Sinorhizobium fredii USDA 257: one gene and its partner. The main gene of each other region encodes a partner of the protein of the gene in region 2 in a complex. Links are inferred from orthologs where the notes say so. Each region holds a gene or a part of one and is shown on either strand. Other genes may lie near its edges.

What was found.
Region 1: the proteins of USDA257_RS04180 (region 2) and dnaG are in contact, whole or in part, in a crystal structure (PDB 2R6A), measured with the Geobacillus stearothermophilus proteins. The link is inferred for Sinorhizobium fredii USDA 257 from one-to-one orthologs. Residues at the interface, in WP_033016901.1 of Geobacillus stearothermophilus: Ser13, Glu15, Ala16, Gln18, Glu91, Leu92, Asp94, Ala95, Val96, Pro97, Thr98, Ala99, Ala100, Asn101, Tyr104, Tyr105, Ile108; in WP_049624496.1 of Geobacillus stearothermophilus: Lys456, Leu457, Leu458, Pro459, Ala460, Asn463, Ala464, Leu467, Leu535, Leu536, Ile537, Ala538, Gln544, Glu545, Asp548, Tyr549, His552.

The regions. Positions count from the first base shown.
Region 1 is NC_018000.1:4,817,422-4,832,172, forward strand. The notes cover bases 1-2,930. They hold dnaG (DNA primase), read right to left. Parts: upstream 2,497-2,930; coding sequence 505-2,496; downstream 1-504. Other genes in these bases: recQ (DNA helicase RecQ), read right to left, coding at 1-413; USDA257_RS22610 (GatB/YqeY domain-containing protein), read right to left, coding at 2,632-2,930. Also shown: more of USDA257_RS22610, read right to left, coding at 2,931-3,081; carA (glutamine-hydrolyzing carbamoyl-phosphate synthase small subunit), read left to right, coding at 3,408-4,613; USDA257_RS22620 (LysR substrate-binding domain-containing protein), read right to left, coding at 4,695-5,585; USDA257_RS22625 (SDR family oxidoreductase), read left to right, coding at 5,702-6,460; USDA257_RS22630 (NAD(P)-dependent oxidoreductase), read left to right, coding at 6,482-7,354; USDA257_RS22635 (pyridoxal phosphate-dependent aminotransferase), read right to left, coding at 7,472-8,674; USDA257_RS22640 (hypothetical protein), read left to right, coding at 9,134-9,526; USDA257_RS22645 (hypothetical protein), read left to right, coding at 9,516-9,716; USDA257_RS36960 (hypothetical protein), read right to left, coding at 9,713-9,949; USDA257_RS22650 (PQQ-dependent sugar dehydrogenase), read left to right, coding at 9,891-11,081; USDA257_RS22655 (hypothetical protein), read right to left, coding at 11,091-11,519; USDA257_RS22660 (DMT family transporter), read left to right, coding at 11,682-12,584; USDA257_RS22665 (cold-shock protein), read left to right, coding at 13,257-13,472; USDA257_RS22670 (BA14K family protein), read left to right, coding at 13,621-14,031; USDA257_RS22675 (MBL fold metallo-hydrolase), read right to left, coding at 14,114-14,751. UniProt on the Escherichia coli protein: RNA polymerase that catalyzes the synthesis of short RNA molecules used as primers for DNA polymerase during DNA replication.
Region 2 is NC_018000.1:890,432-905,067, forward strand. What follows is about bases 6,938-9,752. They hold USDA257_RS04180 (replicative DNA helicase), read right to left. Parts: upstream 9,188-9,752; coding sequence 7,688-9,187; downstream 6,938-7,687. Other genes in these bases: USDA257_RS04170 (AzlC family ABC transporter permease), read left to right, coding at 6,938-7,352; USDA257_RS04175 (AzlD family protein), read left to right, coding at 7,349-7,654; rplI (50S ribosomal protein L9), read right to left, coding at 9,511-9,752. In the rest of the region: USDA257_RS04140 (SDR family NAD(P)-dependent oxidoreductase), read right to left, coding at 1-447; purF (amidophosphoribosyltransferase), read right to left, coding at 460-1,950; USDA257_RS04150 (CvpA family protein), read right to left, coding at 2,094-2,693; DNA repair protein RadA, read right to left, coding at 2,832-4,235; alr (alanine racemase), read right to left, coding at 4,363-5,502; USDA257_RS04165 (AraC family transcriptional regulator), read left to right, coding at 5,642-6,499; more of USDA257_RS04170, read left to right, coding at 6,699-6,937; more of rplI, read right to left, coding at 9,753-10,086; USDA257_RS04190 (membrane protein), read right to left, coding at 10,122-11,075; rpsR (30S ribosomal protein S18), read right to left, coding at 11,265-11,513; rpsF (30S ribosomal protein S6), read right to left, coding at 11,538-11,987; USDA257_RS04205 (four-helix bundle copper-binding protein), read left to right, coding at 12,359-12,691; USDA257_RS04210 (aldo/keto reductase), read right to left, coding at 12,724-13,767; fabD (ACP S-malonyltransferase), read left to right, coding at 14,096-14,636. UniProt on the Escherichia coli protein: The main replicative DNA helicase, it participates in initiation and elongation during chromosome replication. Travels ahead of the DNA replisome, separating dsDNA into templates for DNA synthesis.

The DNA of each region.
Region 1 (14,751 bases), 3.9 Mb from region 2 along the record:
AACCCGTCGGTCACCGCACGCTCCGGCGTCACGTAGAGCAGGTCCAGGGCGTCCGCCGAGAGCGCCCGGCGGACGGCGATTGCCTCGTCGCGGGTCAGGGAAGAGTTAAGCGCGGCGGCGCGAATGCCGAGCTGCTTCAGCGCCTCCACCTGGTCCCGCATCAGCGCGATCAGCGGCGAGACGACGATGCCGACGCCTTTGCGACACAGCGCCGGAATCTGGAAGCAGAGCGACTTGCCCGCCCCGGTCGGGAAAAGCACGACCGCATCGCCGCCTTCCGCCACGTGTTCGATGACCGCCTGCTGCTGACCGCGGAAGGCGGAATAGCCATAGATGCGCTTGAGGATATCGAGAGAATTTCCGAGGCCTCGCATGTCGAACAGGTGCGCGGTGGTGTCGTGACTTTCGGACATGGAATCGCTTTCGTCGTGCGGGCAGTATGGGATTTGGGAAAGTTGGACGCAAACGGCTGGAAGATCGTGCTAACCGGGAACTCCGACCTCACTACCGTGCTGCCGGTCCCTTGACCCGTCCGGAAAGCACGCCAAAGCCTTCAATTATTGCTTCCTGGTTCTCGAGCCGGGTCACTTCCAATTGGACCTCCTGAAGTGTGCGCAACAGTTGCGGCACGACCTCGAGATCGCCTTCTTCGGTGGCATGCGCCAGTTCCCTTTCGAGCTCGCGTCGCTGCCAATTGAGCGCCTTGGTGCGCTTGTGCAGCGCAAGCGCCTGCAGGTAACCCTCGCGCGCATCCTCGGGTGCGGCCGCCGTGGTCGCGGTCCATAGCCGCGCATAGCGAATCTGCTGGTCGAGGGCGCCGATCAGGGCGCCGAACCCCTCCGCCTCCAGTTGCTCGACGAGACTTTCCCGTGTCAGCCGCGGGCCGTTTGCCGCCGCCGCGTTCAGAACCGCCGCCCAGCAACGCTGCAGATCGCGATGATCGAACTCGATCGTCGAGATCTCGTCATATTCGTCGAAAAGCAGTTGCGGGTGATTGACGATCGTCAGTGCCAACACACTTTCGCGCAGCGATGGCGCTGCCTGCTGACCACTGACGAGCGAGGAGCGCACAAGGCGATCGGAGATCGTGGTCGGGCCGGCGTTTCGGTCGCCGCCGGCATGACGAAAGCCGCCGCCTTGCCGACCACCGCGCTCCCGTCCACCTCGCTCGAAGGGACGCCGGTCACTTCTGAACGGCGCATTGCCCTGCAGAAAGGCGTTCAGCCGGTCGCGCATGTCCTGGCCGTAATGGCGGCGGACGCTTTCGTCGGCGATGACCGAGGTCACCTGCCTCAGCCGCGCTTCGAGCTCGGCGCGTTTTTCCGGCGTATCAAACGTGCCGCCCTGCACTTCACGCATCCAGACCATGTCTGCCAGCGAGCGGGCATTGGCGAGCACCTTGTCAAACGGCTCGCGTCCTTCATGGCGGACGAGGTCGTCCGGGTCCTTGCCGTCCGGCAGCATGGCGAAACGGACGGAACGGCCGGGCTTCAGGTGCGGCAGCGCCAGGTCGACGGCGCGATTGGCCGCCCGGATGCCGGCGCCGTCGCCGTCGAAGCAAAGCACCGGCTGCGACGTCATCTTCCAGAGGAGGTCGAGCTGGTTCTCGGTGAGCGCCGTGCCGAGCGGTGCCACGGTATTCTCGATACCCGCCTGATGTAGCGCGATCACGTCCATGTAGCCTTCGACGGCGATGATCGTGCCGACTCCATCGGCGCCCTGCGAGGCACGCCGGGCGCGCGCGAAATTGAAGAGCACATTGCCCTTGTGGAAGAGTTCGGTCTCGTTGGAGTTCAGATATTTGGCTGGCGCATCGGCCGACATGGCCCGCCCGCCAAAAGCGATCACCTTCTCGCGTGCCGAAAGGATCGGGAACATGATCCGGTCGCGAAAGCGGTCGTAGGAGACCGGGACGTCCGGCCCATGCACGACAAGGCCACAGGCCTCGATCTGCTCCTTGCCGACACCCTTGCCGGCGAGAAACTCCTTCAAGGCGTTGCGGCTGTCCGGCGCATAGCCCAGTCGAAATGTCTCGATCGTCCGGCCGGTCAGGCCGCGCTCGCGCAGATAGGCGCGCGCCTTCGCCCCCATCGCGCTCTGGAGCTGATCCTGAAAGAACTGCGTCGCCAGTTCCATGACGTCGAGGAGGTTCGTCCGTTCCTTCTCCCGCCGCTCGGCCTGCGGGTCGGGCTGCGGCATCGCGACGCCCGCCATATCAGCGATCTGCTGAACTGCTTCGGGAAAGTTCAAGCCTTCGAGATCGGTCAGGAAGCGGAAATGATCGCCGGAAACACCGCAGCCGAAACAGTGATAGCGGCCCTTGCGGTCCTCGCAATGGAAGCTCGGCGACTTCTCGCCGTGGAAAGGGCAGCAGGCCCAGTAATCGCCGCGCGACACATTGGTCTTGCGCCGGTCCCAGGTGACGCGCTTGCCGATCACGTCCGAAATCGGAACGCGGTCGCGGATCTCGTCAAGGAAGGACGGTGACAAGCGCATGGGTACCTCTGGCCAGCTTCCATATAAGCGGCATGGCTGGAGGAAGCCACAGTCCCCTTTGGTATTGCCCGCAATTCACAGGGAGAGGGACGGCTGAACGAAAGCAGCGCGCCCTCAAGGATCGCGCGCAATGGGCTATTTCAACAGTTCCTTGAGGATGCTGGAAGCCTTGGCGAAATCCATCTGGCCGGGATAGCGCTCCTTCAGCACGTTCATGCACTTGCCCATATCACGCAAGCCCTGGGCACCGGTTTCCTGGATGATCGCGACGCAGAGCTCCCGAATCTTCTCCTCCGAAAACTGCTCGGGCAGGAACGCGTTGATGATGGCGATTTCCTGCCGCTCCTGCTCTGCGAGTTCCGGGCGGCCGCCTTGGTCGTAGATGCGGGCCGATTCCTCGCGTTGCTTGATCATCCTGGCGAGGATCTGCATGATTTCATCATCGCTTGCCGGATCCTTGCCCTGACCGCGATTGGCAATATCGCGGTCCTTGATGGCTGCCTGGATCAGCCGAACGGTCGAAGTCCGCCGGGCATCCCTGGCTTTCAGAGCTTCCTTAAGGGCGTTTGCGAATTGCTCGCGCATATCTGTACTCCGTCCCGAAGCCGGCCCCGGCTGCCAGCGTCCGGACCAGCTCGTTTGCCTCGTTGTTGTCGTCGTCTTAAACCAGTGCGGCAGGTACAATCAAACCGAATGCGCAACCGGTTGAATTTTAAGGAACTTTATTTCCCGACAATTCACGGCGGCCGGTTGACCCGATGAGAGCCTTTGTTTATTTTCCGGCACCTGCACGAACATCGGCATGAACCTCTTTCTCGCGGGGCTTCCGCGCGCCATGCCGCATGCAATTTGAAGGGGGCTGAACCGACCGGCTTTAAAGCCGCGCGGTCCGCCGCAACGGGATAGGAACGATGACCGCGACACCCGCATGGACAATCCAGAAACCCACCGCCCTGCTCGTTCTGGCCGACGGCACGGTGATCGAAGGCAAGGGCATCGGCGCAACCGGCAAGGTCCAGGCCGAGGTCTGCTTCAACACGGCGCTGACCGGGTATCAGGAAATCCTGACGGACCCTTCCTATCTCGGCCAGATCGTCACCTTCACCTTCCCGCATATCGGCAATATCGGCGCCAATGATGAGGACATCGAGGATCTGACGCCGGCGGCCCGCCACGGCGCCGTAGGGGTCATCTTCAAGGCCGACATCACCGATCCTTCCAACTATCGCGCCGCCAAGCACCTCGACGCCTGGCTGAAGGCGCGCGGCGTCATCGGGCTTTGCGGCATCGATACGCGGGCGCTGACCGCCTGGATCCGCGAGAACGGCATGCCGAACGCCGTCATCGCCCATGATCCGGCCGGCGTCTTCGACATCGAGACGCTGAAGGCGGAAGCAAAAGCCTGGGGCGGCCTCGAGGGACTCGATCTTGCCAAGGTTGCGACCTCAGGCCAGTCCTATCGCTGGACCGAGAAGCCCTGGGTGTGGAACGAAGGTCACTCGACACTCGGCGAAACCGAAGCCGCCTATCACGTCGTGGCGCTCGACTACGGCGTCAAGCGCAACATCCTGCGCCTTTTCGCCGGCCTCGATTGCCGGGTCACGGTCGTTCCGGCCGAGACGAGCGCTGAGGAAGTCTTGGCCTTGAAACCGGACGGTATCTTCCTTTCGAACGGCCCGGGCGACCCGGCCGCCACCGGCGAATACGCGGTGCCGGTGATCAAGAACCTGCTGAAAAGCGACATACCGGTCTTCGGGATCTGCCTCGGTCACCAGATGCTGGCGCTGGCGCTCGGCGCCAAGACCGAGAAGATGCATCAGGGGCACCACGGCGCCAATCATCCGGTCAAGGACCACACGACCGGCAAGGTCGAGATCGTCTCGATGAACCACGGCTTCGCGGTCGATTCGAAGTCGCTGCCGGAAGGCGTTGAAGAGACTCACGTTTCGCTCTTCGACGGCACCAATTGCGGCCTGCGCGTCAATGGTAAATCGGTTTTCTCGGTCCAGCACCACCCGGAAGCCTCGCCCGGGCCGCAGGACAGTCACTATCTCTTCCGTCGCTTCCTGAACCTCATCCGCGAGAAGAAGGGCGAACCGGCGCTGGCTGAGCGCTGAGCGCACGGTTCCCGAATTGTGATGAAAGGCCCGCCGCGTGTGCGGGCCTTCTGCTTTGTAATATGGCCTAGCAGCCGCATGTCAGCCCTCGCCGAGGCGAGCCGCCAGGAAATCTACGGTCGCGCGCACCGACGGTAGTTGGCCGCGCCTATGCGGCATCAGGATGGTCGTCATCACTTTGCCCGCAGTCCATTCCGGCAGGATTCGGACCAGAGCGCCGCTTGCGATCTCATCCTGGCAAAGCTTGCCGGGCAAGGTGGTAATGCCGAGCCCCGCCATAGCCGCTTCGCGCAGGACGCGGGACTCGTCCGCCACGAAACGTGGCTTTGGTGAAATCTCCACACTCGCCCCATCGGCGTGCTCCATTACCCAGCCGTCCGACGTAAGCGACGTCATCAGGCCGTCGTGCTGTGCCAGATCCGCGGGCTCCAGGGGCATTCCCCGCTGGTGTAAATAGACAGATGCGGCGACAAGCATTTTCGCTTGCGATCCGACGCGGCGCTGGACGAGGCCCGAATCCGGAAGCGGCGCGAAGTGGTCGCGAACGGCAAGGTCAAAGCCTTCCTGAACAATGTCGACGAAGCGGTCGGTCGCGTGCAGGATCACGCGCAGCTTCGGATAGGCGAGCGCGAGTTCGGGCAGCAGCGGCGCCAGCGAGAGCTGAGCCGTCGGTACCGAAGCGGTGATCCTGACCGCACCGCTCGGCTCGGCGAGCCGCCCCTTCACGATATTCTCTGCAGCCTCCGCTTCGATCAGCATTGCTGCCGCATGGCGATAGAAATCCTCACCCGTCTCGGTCACCGAGAAGCGGCGCGATGTCCGATTGATGAGGCGGACGCCAAGGTCCTGTTCGAGGATGGCTAGCCGCTTGCTGAGCGTCGATTTCGGCAGATTGAGCGCCCGCGCCGCCGGGGCAAAGCCTTTATGGTCGACCACGTGGACAAAGAAGGTGAAGTCGTTCAGGTTCGCCATGATCTCTCTATCGTCTGCATATGTGAACGATAGGTCCACATTTTCCCGTCTAGCATAAAGTCGTCCACGAATGCACCTCTACCTCATCGTCTGTTTTGAACGAAGAGGAAGACATCATGACAATCTACCAAGGCAAAAAGGCCGTCGTGATCGGCGGCACGCATGGCATGGGGCTCGCGACCGTCACGCGTCTCGTCGATGGCGGCGCGGACGTGCTCTTGACCGGACGCAACGAGGACAACCTGGCAAGGATCAAGCAGGAGTTCGGCGCACGCGTGCATGCGCTGCGCTCCGATATCGCCGATCTCAACGACATCACCGTGCTCGGCGCGATGGCCGGCCAAAAGCTGGGCGCCATCGATCTGCTGCACGTCAATGCCGGCATCTCGGAACTGGAGACATTCGACAAGGTAAGCGAGGCGTCCTACGACCGTCAGTTTGCGGTCAACACCAGGGGCGCCTTCTTCACCGTGCAGCGGTTGGCACCGCTGATCCGCGAAGGTGGCTCGATTGTGTTTACATCATCGGTCGCCGATGAGGGCGGTCACCCCGGCATGAGCGTCTACAGCGCCACCAAGGCGGCACTCGTCTCCTTCGCTTCCGTACTAGCGGCCGAGCTTCTGCCGCGCCGCATCCGCGTCAACACGGTCAGTCCCGGCTTCGTCGACACCCCGACCAAGGGTGTGGCGGGCTTGAGCGACGCCGAGCGCGCCGAGTTCAAGGCGCTCGGCGACAGCGTGACGCCGATGAGGCGCAATGGCACTGCCGACGAAGTGGCACGCGCCGTTCTGTTCCTCGCCTTCGAGGCCACCTTCACCACCGGGGCAAAGCTCGCCGTCGATGGCGGCCTTGGCCAGAAGCTTTCCGTCGCCTGAGACGATGTCAAGGAGTAACCCATGAGCAGAATTTCCACCCTCGGCACCGGCGCGATGGGCTCCGCGCTTGCCGCAACCCTCATGCGAAACGGTCATTCGGTAACGGTCTGGAACCGCACGCCAGCGCGGGCCGAGCCGCTCACAGCGGCCGGCGCAAGCATTGCGGCAAGCCCGGCGGACGCTGTGGCCGAAGCCGATCTTGTGATTCTTTGCGTCGTCGACTACGCCGCCGCCAGGGCAGTCCTGGAGGAGGCAGAGGGCGCACTCGCTGGCCGCGACCTGGTCAATCTCACCAATGGCACTCCGCGCGATGCGCAGGAACTGGCGGCTTGGGCGACGGCGAAGGGTGCTGCCTATCTCGACGGCGGCATCATGGCGATCCCGCCGATGATCGGCGAGGCCGGAACCTTGATCCTTTACAGCGGCTCGACCGCTCTTTTCGAGCGGCACAAGCCGTCGCTGATCGCGCTCGCCGAAGGCCGCTATCTCGGCGGGGATCCGGGCCGCGCGGCGCTCTATGACCTCGCGCTTCTGTCTGGCATGTACGGCCTCTTCTCGGGCTTCCTGCATGCCGCTGCACTGGTGGCAAGCAGCGGCGACAGGATGACCGATTTTCTAGCGCTTCTCCTGCCATGGCTCGAGGCGATGAGCGGCACCCTCCCCGACCTGGCCGACAAGATCGACAGCGGCCTGCACGACCGCAACGTCGTCTCCAACCTGGCGATGCAGACGGTCGCCCTCGAAAATATTGTCCGCGCGAGCGGCGAACAAGACGTCGCGCCTGACTTCATCGACGTCATGCGAAGGCTTGCTACCAGCCGGGTCGACCAAGGGCATGGCGACGACGACATCTCCGCAGTGGTCGAACTGATCAGGAGGCGGGAATTAGTGTAGACTCAATAAGATAGGGCTTCTTCCTGAATCGACTTGGGCAATTGCCGAATCGATTTCTGAGCATGAAAAAGCCCGCCGGGAACGGCGGGCTTGACGTGTGTTGCTTTGTCCGCGCCGTTACTTGCAGGCGGCGCAGAAACGCTGGACTCGGCGGCAAGCCTCTTCGAGGAGTTCCTCGGAGGTCGCATAGGAGATGCGGAAGTTCGGGCCTAGACCGAAGGCCGAACCGTGCACCACCGCAACGCCTTCCACTTCCAGAAGCTCGGAGACGAAGTCCTCGTCGGTCTCGATGACCTTTCCCGACGGGGCGGTCTTGCCGATCAGCCCGGCGCAGGAGGGATAGACGTAGAAGGCACCTTCCGGCGTCGGGCAGGAAATGCCCTTGGCCTGGTTCAGCATGGAGACGACAAGATCGCGCCGACCCTGGAAGATCTCCTTGTTGCGTGGGATGAAATCCTGCGAGCCGTTCAGCGCCTCCACAGCGGCCCATTGCGCGATCGAGGTGGCGCCCGAGGTCTGCTGGCCCTGGATCATGTCCATCGCCTTGATGAGTTGCAAGGGGCCGGCGGCATAGCCGATGCGCCAGCCGGTCATCGCATAGGCTTTGGAGACGCCGTTCATCGTCAAGGTGCGGTCGTAGAGGCCGGGCTCGACCTCGACCGGCGTTGCGAACTTGAAGTCGCCATAGGTCAGGTGCTCGTACATGTCATCGGTCAGCACCCAGACATGCGGATGTTTCATCAGCACATCCGTCAGCGCCTTGAGTTCGTCATGCGAATAGGCAGCGCCCGAGGGGTTTGATGGCGAGTTGAAGACGAACCACTTGGTCTTCGGCGTGATCGTCTTCTCGAGATCCGCGGCCTTGAGCTTGAAGTTGTTTTCCTGCGTCGCCGAAACGAACACCGGCGTGCCACCGCACAGCGCCACCATCTCCGGATAAGACACCCAGTAGGGAGCCGGGATCACGACTTCATCGCCCGGGTTAAGGGTCGCCATGAAGGCGTTGAAAAGAATCTGCTTTCCGCCGGTGCCGACGATCGTCTGCGCGGCGGTGTAATCGAGATTGTTCTCGCGCTTGAACTTCTTCGCGATCGCCTCGCGCAGTTCCGGAATGCCGGAGACCGGCGTGTACTTCGTTTCGCCGCGATTGATCGCGTCGATCGCCGCCATCTTGATGTTGTCCGGCGTGTCGAAATCCGGCTCCCCGGCTCCGAGGCCGATGACGTCGCGGCCTTTCGCCTTCAACTCGCGGGCTTTCTGCGAAACGGCAATGGTGGCGGAGGGCTTTACACGAGAAAGGGCATCAGCAAGGAAGGCCATGGTGTGAGGTCCTGATCGTTTCGAAACGGGGCGTGAGGCGCTACGGAACGGAGGATCGGGCTCCATAGCGGTTAGGTCTATGTCGAAAGACGCAGGGCCTTGCAAGCGTTCGACGCAGAAAAACGGCGGCCAGGCCGTGCAAAATGCGTCACCATGACAAAGTTTCATCAATACGATCACGAGCTTCGATGGAAGGCGGGCACCTGTCCGTTCGCGCAGGCTCCCAGCCTGGGGTAATTTCGCCTCGCCGGGGTTCCCGCGGCCCAACGCGAAGGGTTTCCGCCCGCAGCATCGTCGACACCCTTTATCTCGGAAATCCCGCGATTCTCACGCGTTTACCCACCGCCCTTGTTTCGCCACAATAACTGTCGCAGAGCGCCCCAATTCCGTCCCGCAAGAGCCGATATCCAGGCGTCTTCTCATCTGACGCGAAATGCACTGGCATCGTGGGGGTGTGCTATGTTTCTCGATGACGAAATCGCTTCGACGCGAACGGGCCGTAACGAGGCGCGCTGGGGATTTTTTCTCGCGCTTGCGGCGCTCGCAGTCTGCATGGTGATGATCTTCGGTCTGGTGGTCGAGACGGCGGCCCAGGCGGCCGAGGGCAAGTTCGAACAATCCGCTGGCGCCGACGCGAAGTTTGCGATGCTGATCGTTGCCGACCCTGCCCCGGCTGCCCCCACCGCACGGGCGGGTCTTGATCAACCGCAGACGAGGACGGAAGCTGGCCGGCAGATGCTCGCCGGAGCGACGCTGCTTGCAGCGGCGCTCACGGCCGCCACCACTTTCGTCGTCGGGCGTCGCCAGATCGCCGCGTTCAGCAGGGCGAGAAGCAGACGCCATGGCCGATGACGGAGACGATCTGCCTGAGCAGCGCGCCGGTTTCCTTGCCCGGTTGTCGGCCACCGAGACGATCATCGTGGCGATCATCGCCATGATTGCCCTTGCGGGCCTGTTGCTGGTCGGCAAAGGCTTTTACATGAAGGCCAAGGCTGAGCTCTTCGCCGCGGAGAAGCACGCGGCGAAGAATGTGGTCGGTTAGGACCAACAGGCGTTGGACGTCACGCTCACGCCGCTCACACCCACGATAAAGCCGTTTTGATCGGATTTGACTTGAAGCGGAGGCGGCTGCGCACCAGTTTCTCCCCAATCGATTATGAGCAGCCAAGCCTGGCTGAGCAGGCTTGCCGGCCGAGCATAGGAGCGTCGAAGCGCAATGCGGCCCGTGCGTTGGACAAAAACCAAGTCGAGCAAGAGCCGCGCGGCATTGATCATGGCCGTTCTGCCTCTGGCCACCGCCTTATTCCTGTCCGCCGCTCTCCCTGCCGCTGCACAACAGGCTCGGGAATTCCAGGCACAGACGGGGACGGTCCTCATCGAGACACTCGCAGGCGGGCTTCAGTATCCCTGGGCGGTCGAAGTCATGCCTGACGGCGCGCTGATCGTGACCGAGCGGCCAGGACGCCTCCGCATCCTCCGCGACGGCAAGCTCTCGCCCGCGATCAAAGGTGTTCCGGACGTCGCCGAGCATGGCCAGGGTGGGCTGCTCGACGTCGCACTCGACCCGCAGTTTTCTACGAACCGCGCCCTTTACCTCACCCTGTCGGCGCGCGGCGACGGCGGTTACGGCACCGTTCTCGTGCGCGCGACGCTCTCCGACGACGAGCAGAGGCTGACGGACGTGAAGGAAATCTTCCGGATGGACCGGTTCACGCGGGGCGGCCAGCATTTTGGCTCGCGCATCGCCATCGACCGCGATGGCAGCCTTTTCTTCGGCATCGGCGACCGAGGCGATCGTGATCGGGCCCAGGACCCGCGTGACCATGCCGGCGCAATCCTGCATATCAATGCCGATGGCTCCATCCCGGCTTCCAACCCCTATCGCGGCGGTACCGAAGGCCGAGCCGAGATCTGGTCCAAAGGACACCGCAATCCCCAGGGCATCACCTTCGATCCGGCAGACGGCAAGCTCCTGACCGTCGAGCATGGGTCGCGCGGCGGCGATGAGGTGAACAATCCACAGCCGGGCAAGAATTATGGTTGGCCTGTGATCACCTACGGAAAAGACTATTCCGGCGCGGAGATCGGCGAAGGCACCGCCAAGGAGGGAATGGAGCAGCCTCTCTATCACTGGGATCCCTCAATCGCCCCCGGCGCGATCGCGGTCTATCGCGGCAATATGTTTCCCGAATGGAACGGCAACCTGCTGATCGCCGCGCTGAAATACCAGTTGCTGGCGCGGCTCGAGCGTGACGACACCGGGGCGATCACTTCCGAGGAACGGCTGTTCGATGGCGAATTCGGCCGCATCCGCGATGTGATCGTCGCACCGGACGGCGCGCTGCTCATGGTGACCGACGAGCCTAATGGCGTCGTTCTGCGGGTCTCGAAGGCGCCGACCCAATGAAGTCCTACTTCAGAGCGACGACCTGATTTCCTTTCGGAACATGAACTTCAACCCGGACCACACCGCGTCCACCGCACAGACCTTCACGTCGATGAGGCCGAGCGGCAGGAATATCTCCCGAAGGGCATCCTCGGTAAGCGTGGTGGCAACGCCGGAAGCGCGTTTCGGCCAGGATATCCAGAGCATCCCACCGGGCCTCAGCCGGTCGGCCAAGGCGGCCGCCTGCGCCTCTAGCCTAGACCTCTCGGTATTGAAGCTATGAATGTAATCGAAGCGACGCGACGCCGCACCCTCGATCGCCGTGGCGAGGTAGGTGAATCCAGGAAAAGCGGCAATCTCCTGCAGATGGGGCGGCACATCGAGAAGCAGCGCCACCTGCCCGTCGCGCAGGCCGAGCTTCTTCTCGAGCGGCGTGCCGGAGTAGCCCGCTAGGCTCATATTCGCCACCGATCCGATCGTCACGCCACATTCCATTCCGCGCTTCGGAAAGCGACGATGAGACTTGCCCGACAAAAACGCAACTGGTAGAGCGGCGGTGCAATCACGGGGCGAAGCTGCTTTGTATTGCTTTCCGTCCATTCGCTCGCGCCGGAGCCTTCCGTGACTCGCATCCAGGCCAATCTGTTCCTGCTGTTTTCCGGCGCGATCTGGGGAGCCGGCTTCGTCGCCCAGTCGACGGCGATGGCGGCAATCGGTCCGCTCTGGTTCATCGGCCTGCGGTTCGCAATCGCCACGCTCGTGGCGCTGCCGCTGGCGCTTATCGAGACCCGGCGGGCCACATCGCCGCTGCCGCGCGGGGCGATGCGCAATTTCATCTTTATCGGGTTGGCGCTGTTTGGCGGCGCATTGACGCAACAGTTCGGGCTGCTCACCACCACTGTCACCAATTCCGGCTTCCTGACCGGGCTTTACGTTATCTTCGTCCCTGCCCTTACGGTCGTCTTTCTGCGTCGACGGCCGCACTGGATCATCTGGCCAGCTGCGCTGATGGCAAGTTTCGGCATCTTTCTCTTGAGCGGCGGCACTTTGTCGGGACTGAACGGCGGAGATCTGCTGACGATCGTCTGCGCCTTCTTCTGGGCGATCCAAGTTCTGCTGATCGGAATCTTCGCCGCGGGCACGGGGCGGCCGATGCTCCTGTCGATGACGCAATTTGCCGTCTGCGCCGTCTTGGGGAGCCTGCTCGCTGTTGCCTTCGAGCCGTTGAGTCTCGACGTCATCGAGGCCGCCCTGCCCCAGATTCTCTATGCTGGGGTGTTTTCGAGCGGCATCGCCTTCATCTGCCAGGTGGTCGGCCAGCGCTATACGACGGCACCGCAGGCAGCAATCTTGCTGTCCAGCGAGGCGCTGTTCGCGGCGCTTTTCGGCGTCCTGCTGCTGGACGAGGTCATCACCCCTATCGGCTATCTCGGCTGCGTCGTCATCTGCGCAGCGATGCTGGTCGTCGAGCTCGTGCCGGAGCTCACTAAGCGGCGGCGCGAGGCGGCAGAAGCCGCCGCTTGACTTACAAGAATTAGCTACACAGGCAACCGAGCTGGACTTACTATATTACTTATTACTGTTCACAGCCACTCTACTCTGCCCCAAAACGGATCAGCACGGCGCGGAGGCGAGCAATGGCCAATGTTCTTTGTATTTTTTCTGCAAATTCCTACAGCCACTTTAGCACCGGTCGGCTTTGCTCGAAGGATGAGATTTATCAGAGGGTTGCGACTCGGATCCCGGACTGCCCAACATAGAGGCATGTTCGACAGCGACAGAAATTGGCGCAAAAAATCCACGACCTCAGAACGGCCCACCAAAAAGCTGTGGATTCAACAGCTTGCAGCGCGTCAGGAATGTCCTCCGCCAAGCGGCGAATTGACCTGTTTTTGAGCAATGAGAAGTCTCAATACCTCGGCGGAAAAGTTTTGCTTGCCAAGTCAAAATAAACTGATCACTCTTACTGTGTTCGGGCAATTTGCGAACGCGGGAAGATCTTGAAATAAATGCGAGCCGGAGACGCAAGCCACTCCGGGCGAAAAACCGGGGGAGGGCTATTTTTGCCATCCTTCCAAAGGTTAGTCGCGATAACAGGACCCTTTCCTCAATTGTCGAGAACTGCCTGCCCCACGCCCTTCTGGGCAAAACTGTAATGCCACCCCTCGACCGGGTGGAGAGAAAAGGACCTGACGCATGGCCGAGACTGGCATTGTAAAATTCTTCAACACCGACAAGGGCTTTGGCTTCATCAAGCCTGAAAATGGTGGCGCAGACATCTTTGTACATATTTCAGCCGTGCAGGCCTCCGGCCTGAACGGACTGAGCGAAAACCAGAAAGTATCCTTCGACACCGAGCCGGATCGCCGCGGCAAGGGCCCGAAGGCCGTCAACCTGCAGATCGTCGGCTAACGCCGCTCTCTGTCACTCATTCAGTTTGCAACCCGGCATTTTTGCCGGGTTTTTTCGTTCAGGCTCCGTTCAGTTTTGGCCATATAGGGTCTGTTCATCATGAAAGCCGGGCCTTCAGTCCGGCTCCCCATGCACAGGATTGAAGCCCATGAACAATTTCCTCAAAGCAGCCGTTCTTTCTGTCGCCGCCGCCGCTCTGGTTCTCCCGACCTTCGGCACTGCCCAGGCAGGCGATCACGATGATGCGTGGGCGGCAGGCGCAGTCGGCCTGGTGACAGGAACGCTTATCGGCGGCGCGATCGCCTCGCAGCCCCGCTACAGTGAACGGGTCTATATCGATCCGGAGCCCGAATACTACGAGCCGCGCCCGGTTTACCAGCCCCGCCCGGTCTACCGGGCCCGCCCGGCCTATCGTCAGGTTGTCGTCGATAGCTACGATCTCGAGCCCTGGACCCCGGCCTGGTACCGTTATTGCTCGCAGCGCTACCGTTCCTTCGATGCGGAGAGCGGCACCTTTGTCGGCTATGACGGCCGCAGCCATTTCTGCACGGCCGGCTGATCACAGCCGCTCAAAACCGATGAAACCCTCGCGCCTCGCTCGAGTCGCGGGGTTTTTTATGTCCTGCAAGCAACACCCGCCCTCAGAGCCCGCGCAGATAGGGGTTGGTGCGGCGCTCCTCGCCGATCCGGCCGCCCGGTCCGTGGCCGCAGATGAAGCCGACATCGTCCCCGAGCGGCAGAATCTTGTCGCGAATGGAATCGAGAAGCTGTTGATGGTCGCCCCCGGGCAGGTCGGTGCGACCGATCGAGCCGTGAAATAGCACGTCGCCGACATGGGCGAAATTCTGCGCGCGGTTGAAATAGACCACATGACCCGGCGCGTGACCAGGGCAGTGCAGTACCTCGAAGACGTGATCGCCGAAGGAGACTGTGTCTCCGTCTTCTAACCATTGATCCGGCAGCATGTTCTGCACCTTCATCGCCAGGCCGAACCGCTCCGCCTGTCCCTCCAGCCGTTCCAGCAGCGGCCGGTCGTCCTCGTGCGGTCCGATGATCTTAAGCCCGAGCGCTTCCTTCAATTCCTTGGCGCCGCCGGCATGATCGATATGGCCGTGCGTTAGCCAGATCGCCTTCAGCGTGATGCCGTTTTCGCGGATCGTCTGCAGGATCAAGTCGACATCTCCGCCGGGATCGACGATCACGCCCTCCTTGGTCTCGCTGTCGAACAGCACCGTGCAATTCTGTTGAAAATGCGTAACCGGGATGATGCCCGCCTGTA
Region 2 (14,636 bases):
CTTGTGCGCAGCACTTGAGGAGAGGATGAGCGCGCGACCGGCATCTGACTTGACAAGCAGCGGCTCGAGCGAGCGGATCAGGCGCCAGGTTGCGGCGACGTTGATCGTCATCACTTTTTCGAAGACCTTGGCTTCCACATGGCCGATCGGGGAGATCGTGCCGAGCACACCGGCATTGGCGACCAGGATGTCGAGCTTGCCCCAGCGTTCGTTGACGGCGCCGCCGAGCTTGTCGATTGCAGCCATGTCGGCAAGGTCGAAGGGGACGAGCGTCGCCGATCCGCCAACCGCCTTGATGGCGTCATCCAGTTCCTCAAGGCCGCCGACGGTACGGGCGCAGGCGATGACATGCGCGCCGGCCTTGGCGAGTTCGAGAGCGGTGAAGTAGCCGATACCGCGCGATGCGCCGGTGACGACGGCGATCCGGTCTTTCAGATTGGGCGTCATTGTGTTGTCTGGTTATCCGTTGCTGGCAAGAACCGAAAGTTTGCGGACGTTGCTCGCGCCTTCCTGGTCGAGCAGGCGCGTCGGATAATCGCCGGTGAAGTAATGATCGGTGAATTGGGGCGCCTGCGGATCGCGCGGAACGCCGCCGACGGCCCGGTAAAGACCGTCGATCGAAAGGAACTCGAGCGAATCCGCACCGATGAAGCGGCACATCGAGGCGAGATCGGCATGCTGGTTGGCGAGCAGCTTGTCGCGATCCGGCGTATCGATGCCGTAGAAATCCGGATGGAAGATCATCGGGCTCGCGACGCGGATATGCACTTCGCGTGCACCGGCCTCGCGGATCATCTGGACGATCTTGACCGACGTCGTCCCGCGCACGATCGAATCGTCGACGAGTACCACGCGCTTGTCTTTGATCATGGCGCGGTTGGCCGAATGCTTCAGTTTGACGCCGAAGGCGCGGATCTGCTGCGTCGGCTCGATGAAGGTCCGTCCGACATAGTGGTTGCGGATGATGCCGTATTCGAAGGGAATGCCGCTCTGCTGTGCGTAGCCAAGCGCGGCCGGAGTGCCGCCGTCGGGCACGGGAACGACAACATCCGCCTCGATGGGCGATTCCTTGGCGAGATTGACGCCCATGTTCTTGCGCGCCACATAGACGCTGCGACCGCCGACGACTGAATCGGGGCGGGCGAAGTAGACATATTCGAAGAGGCAGAGTCGTTCGGGCCGCGGTGATTCCGGTTTGCGCGCGTCGATCGCGATCGAGCCGTCCGGCTGGATTTCGCAAATGACCACTTCACCGTTCTCGATATCCCGGATGTACTTGGCGCCAATGATGTCGAGCGCGCAGGTTTCCGAACAGAAGATCGGCTTGCCGTCGAGTTCGCCCATGACGAGCGGGCGGATACCCATCGGGTCGCGCGCGGCGATCAACTTGGTTCGCGTCATCGCCAGCATTGAATAGCCGCCTTCCATCTGGCGGATGGCGTCGATGAAGCGATCGGAGGAGGACGCCTGCTTGGAGCGGGCGATGAGGTGAAGGACGACTTCGGTATCCGAGGTCGACTGACAGATAGCGCCGTCGGCAATCAACTGGCGGCGGAGCGTCAGGCCATTGGTGAAGTTGCCGTTATGGGCGATAGCGATGCCGCCGACTTCGAGCTCGGCAAAAAGTGGCTGGACGTTGCGCAGTGCCACCTCGCCAGTCGTCGAGTAGCGCGTATGCCCGATGGAAACAAAGCCGGGCAGCTTCGCCAGTGTGGCGGGGTCGGTATAGTGGTCTCCGACGAGACCCATGCGCTTTTCGGTATAGAACTGCTTGCCGTCGAAGGTGACGATACCGGCCGCTTCCTGGCCGCGATGCTGGAGGGCGTGCAGCCCAAGTGCCGTCAAGGTGGCTGCATCCGGATGACCGAGTATGCCGAACACGCCGCACTCCTCGTGCAGGGTGTCGCCATCAATTTCGTCGTGGATTTCAGTGGATCTGAGATCGGTCATCACAGTCGCCTTTGCTCCGTGCCGGTGCGCATATCGTGATCAGGCTGCCAGACGTCAAGCAATCTTAGCCGAAATGACTGGCAAGCGTTATTCCAAATGGACAAAGCCCGCACAGCGGGCTTTGTTGCAAATTTCATCGTTTCTTAGCCGTTCGTCGCCGGCGCATCCTCGGCGGGCGACTGATCGGTGGCGGCTGGCGGGGCATCGCTTTCGCCTTCGCCCGTCGCGTCCTTGCCGCGCAGGCGATCGAGAATGGTTGCGTCCGCCTCTTCCGGCAGCAGCGCGACCAGCTTGTCGCCGAGATTGTCGAGCAGCGGCTTCGATTTCGCCTGGGTGACCCAGATCGGCTGCTGCGGCGGCGCCACCAGCCAGTTGAAGAACAGCATGGCGACGACGACGAGCAGGATGCCGCGCGCGGCACCGAAGAGGAAGCCAAGCGTGCGGTCGAGTGCGCCGATGCGGCTGTCGATGATGAAATCGGCGATCCGCATGGTGATGAAGGAAATGATGATCAGCGCCACCAGGAAGATCACGGCCGCCGAGCCGATCATCGCGACCGTGTCATTGGTGGTGTATTGCTTGGCATAGGGCAGCAGGTACGGATAGAGGAAGTAGGCCGCCGCCGCCGCGCCGACCCAGCTCGCGACCGAAAGCACCTCGCGCGAGAAGCCACGCACCATCGCGAGGATGGCCGAAAACAGTGCGACGCCGAGAACGATACCGTCGAGAATTGTAATGGGCATGTTGTCCTTACTCCGACCCCGTCTTGACTCGGGTCTTACAAAGCTTATCCGCCGCTGGCTCTGTCCGCACGCGCTCAGGCCGTCTTTCCACCGCTATCGCCATACCGCACCGGAGGTGCGCTTCGGTGGCTCGATGCTTCATTCCGCCTCGTCCGCCTGCTGCAGGGCATGTCGCGATCCCGCGATGCGCGCCACCAGATCCGGCAGGCTTTCCATCTCGCTCCGCCGGCCATTGCCGTTCCTCGGCAGGTCGGCTGTTGCGGACGGCAATACGGCCTGGGAGAAACCGAGCTTCTCGGCTTCTTTGAGACGTTGAGCGGTATGCGAAACCGGCCGGACAGCGCCCGACAAGCTTACTTCGCCGAAATAGACGCAATCGGCCGGAAGAGCAAGCCCGGCGAGCGACGAAACCAGTGCGGACGCGACGGCAAGATCGGCCGCCGGTTCGGAAATCCGGTATCCGCCGGCGACATTCAGATAGACGTCGTGCTGGCCGAGCCGGATGCCGCAATGGGCCTCCAGCACGGCGAGGATCATCGACAGCCGCGCCGAATCCCAGCCGACGACCGCCCGCCGCGGCGTACCGAGCGAGGTCGGTGCGACCAGCGCCTGCACCTCGACGAGCAGCGGCCGGGTTCCTTCCATGCCGGCGAAGACGGCGGCACCGGGCGATTTCTCGTTGCGCTCCCCGAGGAAGAGCTCGGAGGGGTTGGCAACTTCGCGCAGGCCCCGATCCGACATCTCGAAAACGCCGATTTCGTCGGTCGGCCCGAAGCGGTTCTTCACGGTCCGGAGGATGCGATAGTGATGGCCGCGGTCGCCCTCGAAATAGAGGACGGCGTCGACCATGTGCTCGACGACGCGCGGACCGGCGATCTGCCCTTCCTTGGTGACATGGCCGACGAGCACCACGGCCGTGCCCGTCTGCTTGGCGAAGCGGATCATCGCCTGCACGCCGGTGCGCACCTGCGTTACCGTCCCGGGAGCGGAATCTGCGGTGTCGCTCCAGAGCGTCTGGATCGAATCGATGATCACCAGATCCGGGCGCTTGCCCTCCGAAAGGGTGGCCAGGATGTCTTCCACATTGGTCTCGGCCGCGAGAAGCACGTCGCTGTCGGCGGCGCCTAGCCGTTGCGCGCGAAGGCGCACCTGGGCCACCGCTTCTTCGCCCGATACGTAGATCACCCGATGCTTGCGGCGCGAAAGGGCTGCCGCCGCCTGCATCAGCACGGTCGATTTGCCGATGCCGGGATCTCCGCCGACGAGCAGCGCCGAGCCGCGTACGAAGCCGCCGCCCGTCGCGCGGTCGAGCTCGGAGATGCCCGTCTCAATGCGCGGCGCGTCCTCGATGTCGCCGGAAAGCGTCGTGAGCGCCACCGGCCGTCCCTTTTTCGGCGCCCGCGTCGGACCGCCGCCGATGCCGCCCGTCGGGTCCTCCTCGATGATCGTGTTCCACTCGCCGCATCCGTCGCATTTGCCGACCCACCGGGAGTGCAGGGTGCCGCAATTCTGGCAGACGAACTGGGTGCGCGTTTTCGCCATCGGGATCAGCTTTCGGCAAGTTGCAACAGGCAGGCCCGCCTGCCTCGGGAGAATCACTGTGAGCGGTCACATAATGACGTGGAATGCCGATTGAAAGGGTGAATTTCGACGCCGGCCAAAACGACGCTCAGGCGCCGCCGGCATAGGTTCGGCAATAGCGGTGTCCGAGGCTCGTCAGCAACTCGTAGCCAATCGTGCCGCCGGCCCGCGCGACATCGTCGATGGCGACGTTGCGGCCGAAAAGCTCGATATAGTCGCCGGCCCGCACGGCCCGCTCCGGAAGGTCGGTGACATCGAACAGGCTGAGGTCCATCGTCACCCGGCCGACATGCGGGACCTTCCTGCCATGCAGGAAGCCAAAAGCTCCCGACGGCATTGCCTGCCTCAGCGTCACCCCGCCGCCCGACACTGAACGATGATAGCCGTCGGCATAGCCGATCGCGACGGTCGCGATGCGGCTGTCACGGGTGAATCGCGCCGAAGCGCCGTAGCTTGCCGTCCCGCCCGAGGGGACCGTGCGCAGTTGCAGAATGCGGGCTTCCGCGGTGACGACCGGCTTCATCGGATTGATGGCGTCGTTCACCGCCTCACCGCCATAGACCGCGATGCCGGGGCGGGTAAGGTCGAAATGGTAGTCCTCGCCGAGAAAAACGCCGCCGGAATTCGCAAGGCTTGCGGGCACGCCCTCGAAGGCTGCCGTCACCTCGCGAAAGCGCTGGAGCTGATAGAGATTCATCGGATGCTTCGGATCGTCGCCGCAAGCGAGATGACTCATCACCAATACGGGCGAAAAGCTCGCCGGGCGTGCGGGATCGTGAGCGAGCGCAATGGCCTCCTCGACGGATAGCCCCAAGCGGTTCATGCCGGTATCGACATGGAGAACGCAAGGATGCTCGCCCCGCTCGGAAAGCGTCGCCATGAAGACGGCAAGCTGCTCCTCCGAGTTGATGATCGGCACGAGGTCGTTGGCGAAGAAAAGTTCCTCATTGCCGGGCCACATGCCGGCGAGAATGTAGATGCGGGCATCGGGAAGAAGCGGGCGGAGCTCGGCGCCTTCCTCAGCATCGGCGACGAAGAAATCGCGCGCACCAGCCGCGCAGAGAGCCGGTGCCGCATGCGCGACGCCGATCCCATAGGCATTGGCCTTGAGGACGGCGGCGGCCCGGGCCTTGCCCGAGCGCTCGTTCATCGCCCGCCAATTGTCGGCGAGAGCCGTGAGGTCGATGGTAAGCCGGTTTGAGGCAGCGAGGAATTCGGGGCTGTGCATGGGCGAGCTCTTGCATGGGCGATACCTTGAGCAATACATCCATGCGCCCGATGCCGCAAACGGCTTCGGCACCGGGCTCCCCGATATGGTGAGCACTTTTATGCAAGACGAAAAATCGTGGCACCGTTAGGATTGGTCGATGCATACGATCTCCCAGAAAGAGGCCATTGAGGCCATGCCGCTCGCGGGCGCCGAGCAAACCCGTTTCTGGCGGGATGCGCGGTTCAAGGGCATGGAGTGTCTGAGCGCGACATTCATCACACATGAGTTCGCCCCCCACGCCCATGACACCTTCAGTATCGGCGCCATCGAGGCGGGCTCGCAGATCAGCACCATCAAGGGCGAACGTTCGCAGACCGGCCCGGGGGATCTCTATCTGATCAATCCCGACGAGACCCACGATGGGCATCCGGGCAGTGACGGCTATCGCTACCGGATGATCTATCCGTCCGTCGAGCTCTTCGTCGAAGTTCTCGAGGATGTCACCGGCCGTCCCTTCCGCGGCACGCCCTGCTTTTTGCGGCAGTGGCAGACGGACACGGAGCTCGCAGCCGCCTTCCGACGGGCCCATCAGATGCTTGAAGGAAAAACGGGAGCGCTCGAGGCGGACGAAGGCATGTTCGGTTTCCTGGCGACGCTGTTTGAGCGGCATGGCAGCGCGATCATCGTTCCGGTCCGCACGCGCGAGAGTTCCGCGGTGCACCGCGCCCGCGACTATCTCCTCGAAAACTATTCAAGCGACATCGGGCTCGAAGAGCTTGCGAAAGTAGCCGGCCTCAGCCGCGCCCATCTGATCCGGGCTTTCCGCAAGGAGTTTCATATTACCCCACATGCCTTCCTGACCGACAAGCGGGTGCGCGAGGCAAGGACGCTCTTGCGTCGGGGGTGGTCGGCGGTCGATACGGCCTACCATTGCGGCTTCGCGGATCAGGCACACTTCACCCGCCATTTCAAGGCGCGCACCGGCGTGACGCCGGGGGCCTTCCGCGGCGGGTAAGTCGTTATCTTCATGCATGTCGTCATCCCAAAACCGCTGCAAACGTTTGGGCGTCAGGCATTAGGGCCCTGACGCTAGATCACTTTCGTTCAAGACCTGCCGCTGCGGTCCTTCTATGACTCTCCGCGAAACAAGGACGGAGATCGTAGACGTGAAAAGGGTAGGGATATCTCAGGAGTTTCTTGGCGGCATGAGGGCGATGGCGCCCTTGATCGTCGCCGTGATCCCGATCGGCCTGGTCTTCGGTGCCGTTGCCGCAAGCAAGGGCCTGAGCAGCCTCGAAGCGACGCTGATGAGCATCCTCGTCTTTGCCGGCGGGTCGCAGTTCGTCGCCATGGACATCTGGACGCATCCGGCCCCCTGGGGCGCGCTCGCCTTTTCTGCCCTGCTCGTCAACATCCGCCACGTGCTGATGAGCGCTTCGATCGGCACGAAGATGCCGGCTTTCTCCGGCCCGGCGAAATACGCCGCGATGCTGCTGCTCGCCGACGAAATCTGGGCGATGGCCGAGGTTCGTGCCGGCAAGACGCGGCTCACGCCCGCCTGGTATGCGGGCCTTGCCGTGCCGTTCTATTGTGTATGGGTTTTGGCGAGCCTCGCGGGCGCCGCCGCTGGCGCCTTCCTCGGTGACCCTAAGGCGATCGGCCTGGATTTCGCGTTTCCGGCCGTCTTCACCGTCCTGGTGATGGGATTCTGGAAAGGGCGAGAGACTGGCGCAGTGCTGGCCGCCAGCGCTGCGGCGGCGGTGCTTGCCCATCAGCTTCTGCCCGGCGTCTGGTACATCGCGGCCGGTGCCGCCGCCGGCGTCGCTGCAACGCTCGTCACAAGCCGACGTCAGGAGGCCTGCGCATGACGCTCGATCCGAATACCTTCCTCGCCATTGTCGCGATGGCCGCCGCCACGGTGCTGACTCGCATTGCTGGGCTTGTCCTCATCCGCTTCGTCGCCATCGGCCCACAGCAGAAGCGTGCCTTGGAGGCGATCCCGCCTGCCGTGCTGATGGCAGTCATCGCCCCGACGGCGCTCGTCACCGGGCCAGCCGAGACCCTCGCAACCCTTGCCACGGCATTCGCCGCAATGCGACTGCCGTTGCTCGCAGCGGTGGCGATCGGCGTCTTTGTCGTCGCCGTCGCCAGGGTGCTGATCGGGATGTGAAGATTGCTGTCGGGCGACGTCGACGCGCCCGGCTCAGTGCTCGTACTGGGTGAATGACGGATCGGCGAGGTCCGAGAAGCGCGTGAATTCCGACTGGAAGGCGAGCTTCACGGTGCCGGTCGGTCCGTGACGCTGCTTGGCGATGATCACATCGGCCGTCCCCTTCACCCGCTCCATCTGCATTTTCCACTCGTCGTATTTCGGATCGAGCTCGTCGCGCGGTTCCATGTTTTTCACATAGTATTCCTCGCGGAACACGAAGAGCACCACGTCGGCGTCCTGCTCGATCGAGCCCGATTCACGCAGGTCGGAGAGCTGCGGACGCTTGTCTTCGCGGCTTTCGACCGCGCGCGACAGCTGAGACAGCGCGATGATCGGTACGTTGAGTTCCTTGCCGAGCGCCTTGAGGCCGGTGGTGATCTCGGTGATCTCCTGCACGCGGTTTTCGCTCGATTTCTTCGAGCCGCTCATCAGCTGGACGTAGTCGACGACGAGCACGTCGAGACCGCGCTGGCGCTTCAGGCGGCGGGCACGCGCCGCCAGCTGCGCGATCGAGATGCCGCCGGTCTGGTCGATGAAAAGCGGCACCTTCTGCATCATCTGCGAGCAGGCGACGAGCTTCTCGAAATCGGCCTCCGAAATATCGCCGCGGCGGATCTTCGAGGAGGACACTTCGGTCTGCTCGGAGATGATACGGGTGGCCAGCTGTTCGGACGACATTTCGAGCGAATAGAAGCCGACTACGCCGCCGTTCCTCGCCTTGAAGGAGCCGTCGGGCTGCACTTCCGGCTCGTAGGAGGCGGCGATGTTGTAAGCGATGTTGGTCGCAAGCGACGTCTTGCCCATGCCCGGACGCCCCGCGAGGATGATCAGGTCCGAGCGCTGCAGACCACCCATCTTACCATCGAGTGAATGGATGCCGGTGGAGATGCCGGAGAGGTGCCCGTCGCGTTCGAAGGCCTGTCCGGCCATGTCGATGGCGAGCGCCACGGCGTCGTTGAAAGATTGAAAGCCGCCGTCGTAGCGGCCGGTCTCCGCGAGTTCGAAGAGGCGCCGTTCGGCGTCCTCGATCTGGTTCTGCGGCGGCATGTCGAGCGGCGCGTCAAAGGCGATGTTGACCATGTCCTCGCCGATGGTGATCAGCGAGCGGCGCAGCGCCAGGTCGTAGATCGCCCGGCCGTAATCCTCCGCGTTGATGATCGAAACGGCCTCCGCCGCAAGACGCGCGAGATATTGCGCGACCGTCAGATCGCCCACCTTGTCGTCGGCCTTGAGGAAGGTCTTGACCGTCACCGGGTTGGCGGTCTTGCCCATGCGGATGATCTCGCCGGCGACCTCGAAGATCTTGCGATGCAGCGGCTCGTAAAGATGCACCGGCTTGAGGAAGTCGGATACGCGGTAAAAGGCGTCGTTATTGACCAGGATGGCGCCGAGCAGCGCCTGTTCGGCTTCCAGGTTGTTCGGCGCCTCGCGATAATGCTGGTCCGCCTGATCCTTGAGCAAGGGAGCGAGCTTTCGCGCTGCGTCGTTCATGGTAAGTCCGTGTCCGCCTCTGAATTCCGTGAGCCAATCGGTTTGCTGCCTGCCCTCCGCCAAGTCTAGTGTAGCCGTGCAACAGTGCCGGAGGTTGTGGCTCCGTCGGTGTTTTTTCGCGGTTGTTCACACTGATTCACAGGGGGCGCGGCTAGACCCGAAACATGCCACGCCAGGGCATTGCGCTGAGGCCGAAGGCTGCCGCAAATCTATCTGATTCGTTTTCCCGCGTCGTCCGCCAATAGCCCCGCTCCTGTCGTGGCGGCAAAAGAAAAGCCCGGATCGCGGGGAACCGGGCTTTTCGTTCACTCTGTCGCTGAAGCTTATTCTTCTTCGGACGCGAATTCGGCTTCCGGGTTGAAGAAGTCTTCCGGCTTCAGGGCGTCTTCGTCGACGCCGTAGATCGCCTCGGCGGAGGTCAGGCTTTCGCCCTTGGCCTGGCGCTCAGCCTCTTCGGCCGAACGGGCGACGTTGATCTGGATGACCACGTCGACTTCTCCGTGCAGGTGCAGCGTCACTTTGTGAACGCCGATCGCTTTGATCGGCTGGTTGAGGTTGACCTGGTTGCGGTTGATGTTGAAGCCTTCGGCAGCCAGCACGTCAACGATGTCGCGAGCGGCGACCGAGCCGTAAAGCTGGCCGGTTTCGCCGGCGGAGCGGACGATCACGAAGGACTTGCCGTCGAGCTTCTCGGCCACCTTCTGGGCTTCCGACTTGCGCTCGAGGTTGCGGGCTTCGAGCGTTGCGCGCTCGGATTCGAAACGGGCCTTGTTGCCCGCGTTGGCGCGCAGCGCCTTGCCGAGCGGCAGCAGGTAGTTACGGGCAAAGCCGTCGCGGACCTTTACGGTTTCGCCCATCTGGCCGAGCTTGGCGATGCGTTCGAGGAGAATGACTTCCATGTTGAATATCCTTTCAGTTTGGCATTGTTCGTTGGTTAGCTTTTTCCCGTCGGCGTGACCGCGATGGTGCGTCGCGTGTCGGTCAGTCCGGTCAGGAGGAAGAAGACCGCCGGGATCGTGAAGACGAGTACCGACAGATAGGCGATCCACAGCACGGGAAGCCGCCAGGACTTGCCGCGCGTGCGGAAATGGAAGGAAGCGAAGCCCGAGAGCAGGAACCCCGCCCCGAATGTCCCGCAGACGAGGGCGCCGATTGCCGCCGGCGCACCGCCCAGGAAGGTAAGGATCAGGCCGGCGAGGAAGACGAAGATGGCGTTGCGATGCATCCTGAGGGAAGAGGGGATGTCTTCGCGCGGCCGGACGGATCTTCCCGACATCTGCACGATCAGGGTCGCGACATAATAGGCGGCAAAGAGCATGACCACCCAGATCGCGCCCTGCACAAGCGGCAGGGCGAGCGTGAACATCGACTTGAGCTGGGCAATTGCGGCTGCGTCGGGACTATAGAGCGGTTCCTGCGCCTTCACCGCCTCGACGATGGTGTCGACCATCAGGTCGGAGACGCCTGAATCATATCCGACGATGGTGGCGACGATGACCATGCCGAGGGTAACGAGCCCGGCGAGGTGGCCGAGGATGTCGGAGAGCGGATACCAGGCGAGGGCCCCCTCGGGACCGCCGAGTTCCGGGGCCGGCCGCGCAAGATTGGCGAGGTGGCTGAGCCAGCCGGCCGGGACGAGCGTGACGACAAGGATGAGCAACGCAAAATAGGGCGAAATCAGGCCTGCCGCCGTCACGCCCGCCGCGATGATCGCGGTGATCGCGGCGGCATTGCCCCAACCGAGCCCGGCGATCAGGATCGGCAGTGCGGAAGCGGCATAGAGCACGATTGCAAGGGACGACTGCGTATTCGCGCCCATCGAAAGAAGGGCGGCGGTAATACCGGCAAGCGCGCCGGTGATCAGCGATGTCCTGTTCCAGGTCTGCACGTTCGCTGTCCTGCTCTAAACGCAGTTAGGGGCGCGCTCTTGCCTGCCCCAACATGGGATTTGGCGCTTTCCGCGCCGGTTCCGATCCGCGCCCACCGCGGAAGGGAGGCATCAAGGCGCTCACCCGAAGGAAGCGCCTCGACGCAGAGTCGGTTACCGTTGGGTCAGGTGACCAACGGAAAGTCAGCCTTACGATACGACGTAGGGCAGCAGGCCGAGGAAGCGTGCACGCTTGATCGCCTGGGCGAGTTCGCGCTGCTTCTTCTGGGAAACGGCCGTGATGCGGGAAGGAACGATCTTGCCGCGCTCGGAAATGTAGCGCTGCAGGAGGCGAACGTCCTTGTAGTCGATCCGCGGAGCGTTTGCGCCCGAGAAGGGGCAGGTCTTGCGGCGACGGTGGAACGGGCGGCGTACCGGAGCGGAAGAAACTTCAGCCATTGTCTTTATCTCCTAGGCTTCGGGTTACGCGCGGTCTTCGCGCGGGCGGCGCGGACGGTCGTCGCGGTCGCCACGGTCCGGACGCGGACCACGGTCGCCGAAACCACCACGGTCCGGACGGTCGCCGTCGCGGCGCGGACGATCGTCGCGATCGCGCTTCTGCATCATCGCGGACGGACCTTCCTCGTGCTTCTCGACGGCGATCGTCATGTAGCGCAGGACGTCTTCGTTGATGCGCATCTGGCGCTCGACTTCGTGGACTGCCGGTGCCGGAGCATCGATGTCCATGAGGACGTAGTGAGCCTTGCGGTTCTTCTTGATGCGGTAGGTGAGGGACTTCAGGCCCCAGTTCTCGACACGGCCGAGCTTGCCGCCGTTTGCTTCGATGACACCCTTGTACTGTTCGACCAGGGCATCGACCTGCTGCGGCGTGATATCCTGCCGGGCGAGGAATACGTGTTCATAAAGAGCCATTGTGGCTTGCCTTTCTTGCGTTAATCAGCCCGGACCTTGGCGGCTAAGCCTCAACGACTGTTCTTATTGGCTGCAGAGAGCCGGCAAGAAAGTGTTGTATCGAGACGGTCGAGAGCGGAGACACGGGAGGCCGGAACAGCTAGTCGTTCCTGGCGGCCTCCGGGATGGAAGCCGGCCCTCCGTTCAGCCACCAGCCAGAAGACCGGGCGTTTCGAACAGCGCGCTTATACGGATTTTCGGGCGAAATGCAAGGCGCGATTGGAAGATCGTCCGCCGGCCCCCGAAGCGGGGAGATGCCCGCAGCGCCAAGTTGCGGAACAAACGCTGTTCTTCCTTGTTGGCCCGCAGTCGGGAAACTGCAGGAGAAGACAATGCACCATATCGATCCGAAGATGCAGGAGTGCATAGAAAACTGCCTGGCCTGCTACCGGGCCTGTCTTTCGACGGCAATGAGTCATTGTCTGGAGGCGGGCGGCAGGCACACGGAGCCACATCATTTCCGGCTGATGATGGCCTGCGCCGAGATTTGCCGGACCACAGCGCATTTCATGCTGATCGGAACGCCCCATCACCGGCACGTCTGCAGCGAATGCGCAGAGATTTGCAGCGAATGCGCGGCTGACTGCGAACGCATCGGCGACATGGCCGAATGCGTCGACGCCTGCCAGCGCTGCGCCATAAGCTGCCGTCAGATGGCAGCCTGAGGCGGCATTTGCAGCGTCCAGCGGAACGGCGCTCAGATCGGCGCCGGATAGAGTCGATGCAGACGCCGGATGCCGTTCAGCACGTCCTGCGGGAGCGCGATGTCAGCGGCGCTGATATCAGTCTTCAACTGCGGGATCGATGTTGCGCCGATGATGACGGAAGCCATGAAGGGGCGCGTCAGGCAAAAGGCGAGCGCCATCTGCGCAGGGTCGAGGCCATGCTCGCGCGCAAGCGCCACATAGGCGGCGACCGCCGGCTCCTGGTGCGGTGTGAAGCGGCCGCCGAGATCGCCGTTGATCGACAGGCGCGACCCGAGAGGTTTTGCTCCGTTGAGATATTTTCCTGTCAACAGGCCGGCCGCCAACGGCGAATAGGCAAGCAGCCCGACGTCTTCGTGATGCGACAGTTCGGCGAGATCGAGGTCGTAGGTGCGGTAAAGCAGATTGTACTCGTTCTGGATTGTCGCGACGCGCGGCAAGCTGTGCCTCTCCGACAGGTCGAGCATCTTCATCGCGCCCCAGGCGGTTTCGTTCGAAAGCCCGATGGCGCGGATCTTGCCGGCCTTCACGAGATCGCCGAGCTTGTCGAGAATGGCCGTCAGATCGGCGGCGACATGCTCTTTGTCCTGCCGCGACGGGTCGTAGGACCAGGCGTTGCGGAAGTGGTAGTGGCCCCGGTTGGGCCAGTGAAGCTGGTAGAGGTCGACATAGTCGGTCTTCAGCCGCTTGAGGCTGGCATCGAGGGCTTCTTCGATTCCCTCCGCTGTCATCGGTCCGCCGTTGCGGATATAGGGACGGCCGGAGCCGGCGACCTTGGTGGCAAGCACCACGTCGTCGCGCCGGCGACGCCCTGCCAGCCAGTCGCCGATGATGCGCTCGGTATTCCCGTAGGTTTCGGCCGACAGCGGCGTCGTCGGGTAAAGTTCGGCGGTGTCGATGAAGTTGACGCCCCGTTCGACTGCGTAGTCGAGCTGCCCGTGGGCTTCGATCGGCGTATTCTGGGAGCCCCAGGTCATGGTGCCGAGGCAGATTTCGGAAACCTGGATGCCGGTGCGGCCAAGCGTGTTGTAGCGCATGAAATGACGTTCCTTGTGCTGGCGAACGCGCGCCGGCGGGAGGAAAAGGCGCGCTGCCCTCGAATGGGGTGATGCCGCAACCTCGAGAATATCGAGCCGGTGCGGCCATGCGGGGCAAACTTAAGCGTTGGTTGACGAAGATCAAGGGCAAAAGCCCGCAACGAACGGGCCTGCGCGCTTGACTCGCCGTTCAGGAATGTGAATGGAGAGGAAAAGACGGGTGGAGTAAGAAAGTTGGCGGTCAGCGCCCGCATTCGCTCGGATACCAAGAGAGCAGATAGCGATGGGCCGAAAATCGCCGGTCGAGATCCAGGGAAGGGCACTCCTGATGAACATTGCATTCACGTTCCCCGGTCAGGGCAGCCAGGCTGTCGGCATGGGCAAGGACCTGGCCGAAGCGTTTCCGGAGGCCGCTGCCGTCTTCGCCGAGGTCGATGACGCGCTCGGCGAGAAGCTTTCCGACATCATGTGGAACGGACCGGAGGAAACTCTGACGCTCACGGCGAACGCCCAACCGGCGCTGATGGCGGTTTCCATGGCAGTGATCCGGGTGCTCGAATCGCAGGGGCTCGATCTCAGGAGCAAGATCTCCTTCGTCGCCGGTCATTCGCTCGGCGAGTATTCGGCGCTCTGTGCCGCCGGAACCTTTTCGCTCGGCGATACGGCTCGGCTGCTCCGCATTCGCGGCAATGCGATGCAGGCGGCCGTCCCGGTCGGCAAGGGTGCGATGGCCGCGATCATCGGCCTGGAACATGACGATGTCGAAGCGGTCTGTCGCGAAGCGTCGTCGCTCGGCGCCTGCCAGATCGCCAACGACAACGGCGGCGGACAGCTGGTGATCTCGGGCGAGAAGCAGGCGGTCGAAAAGG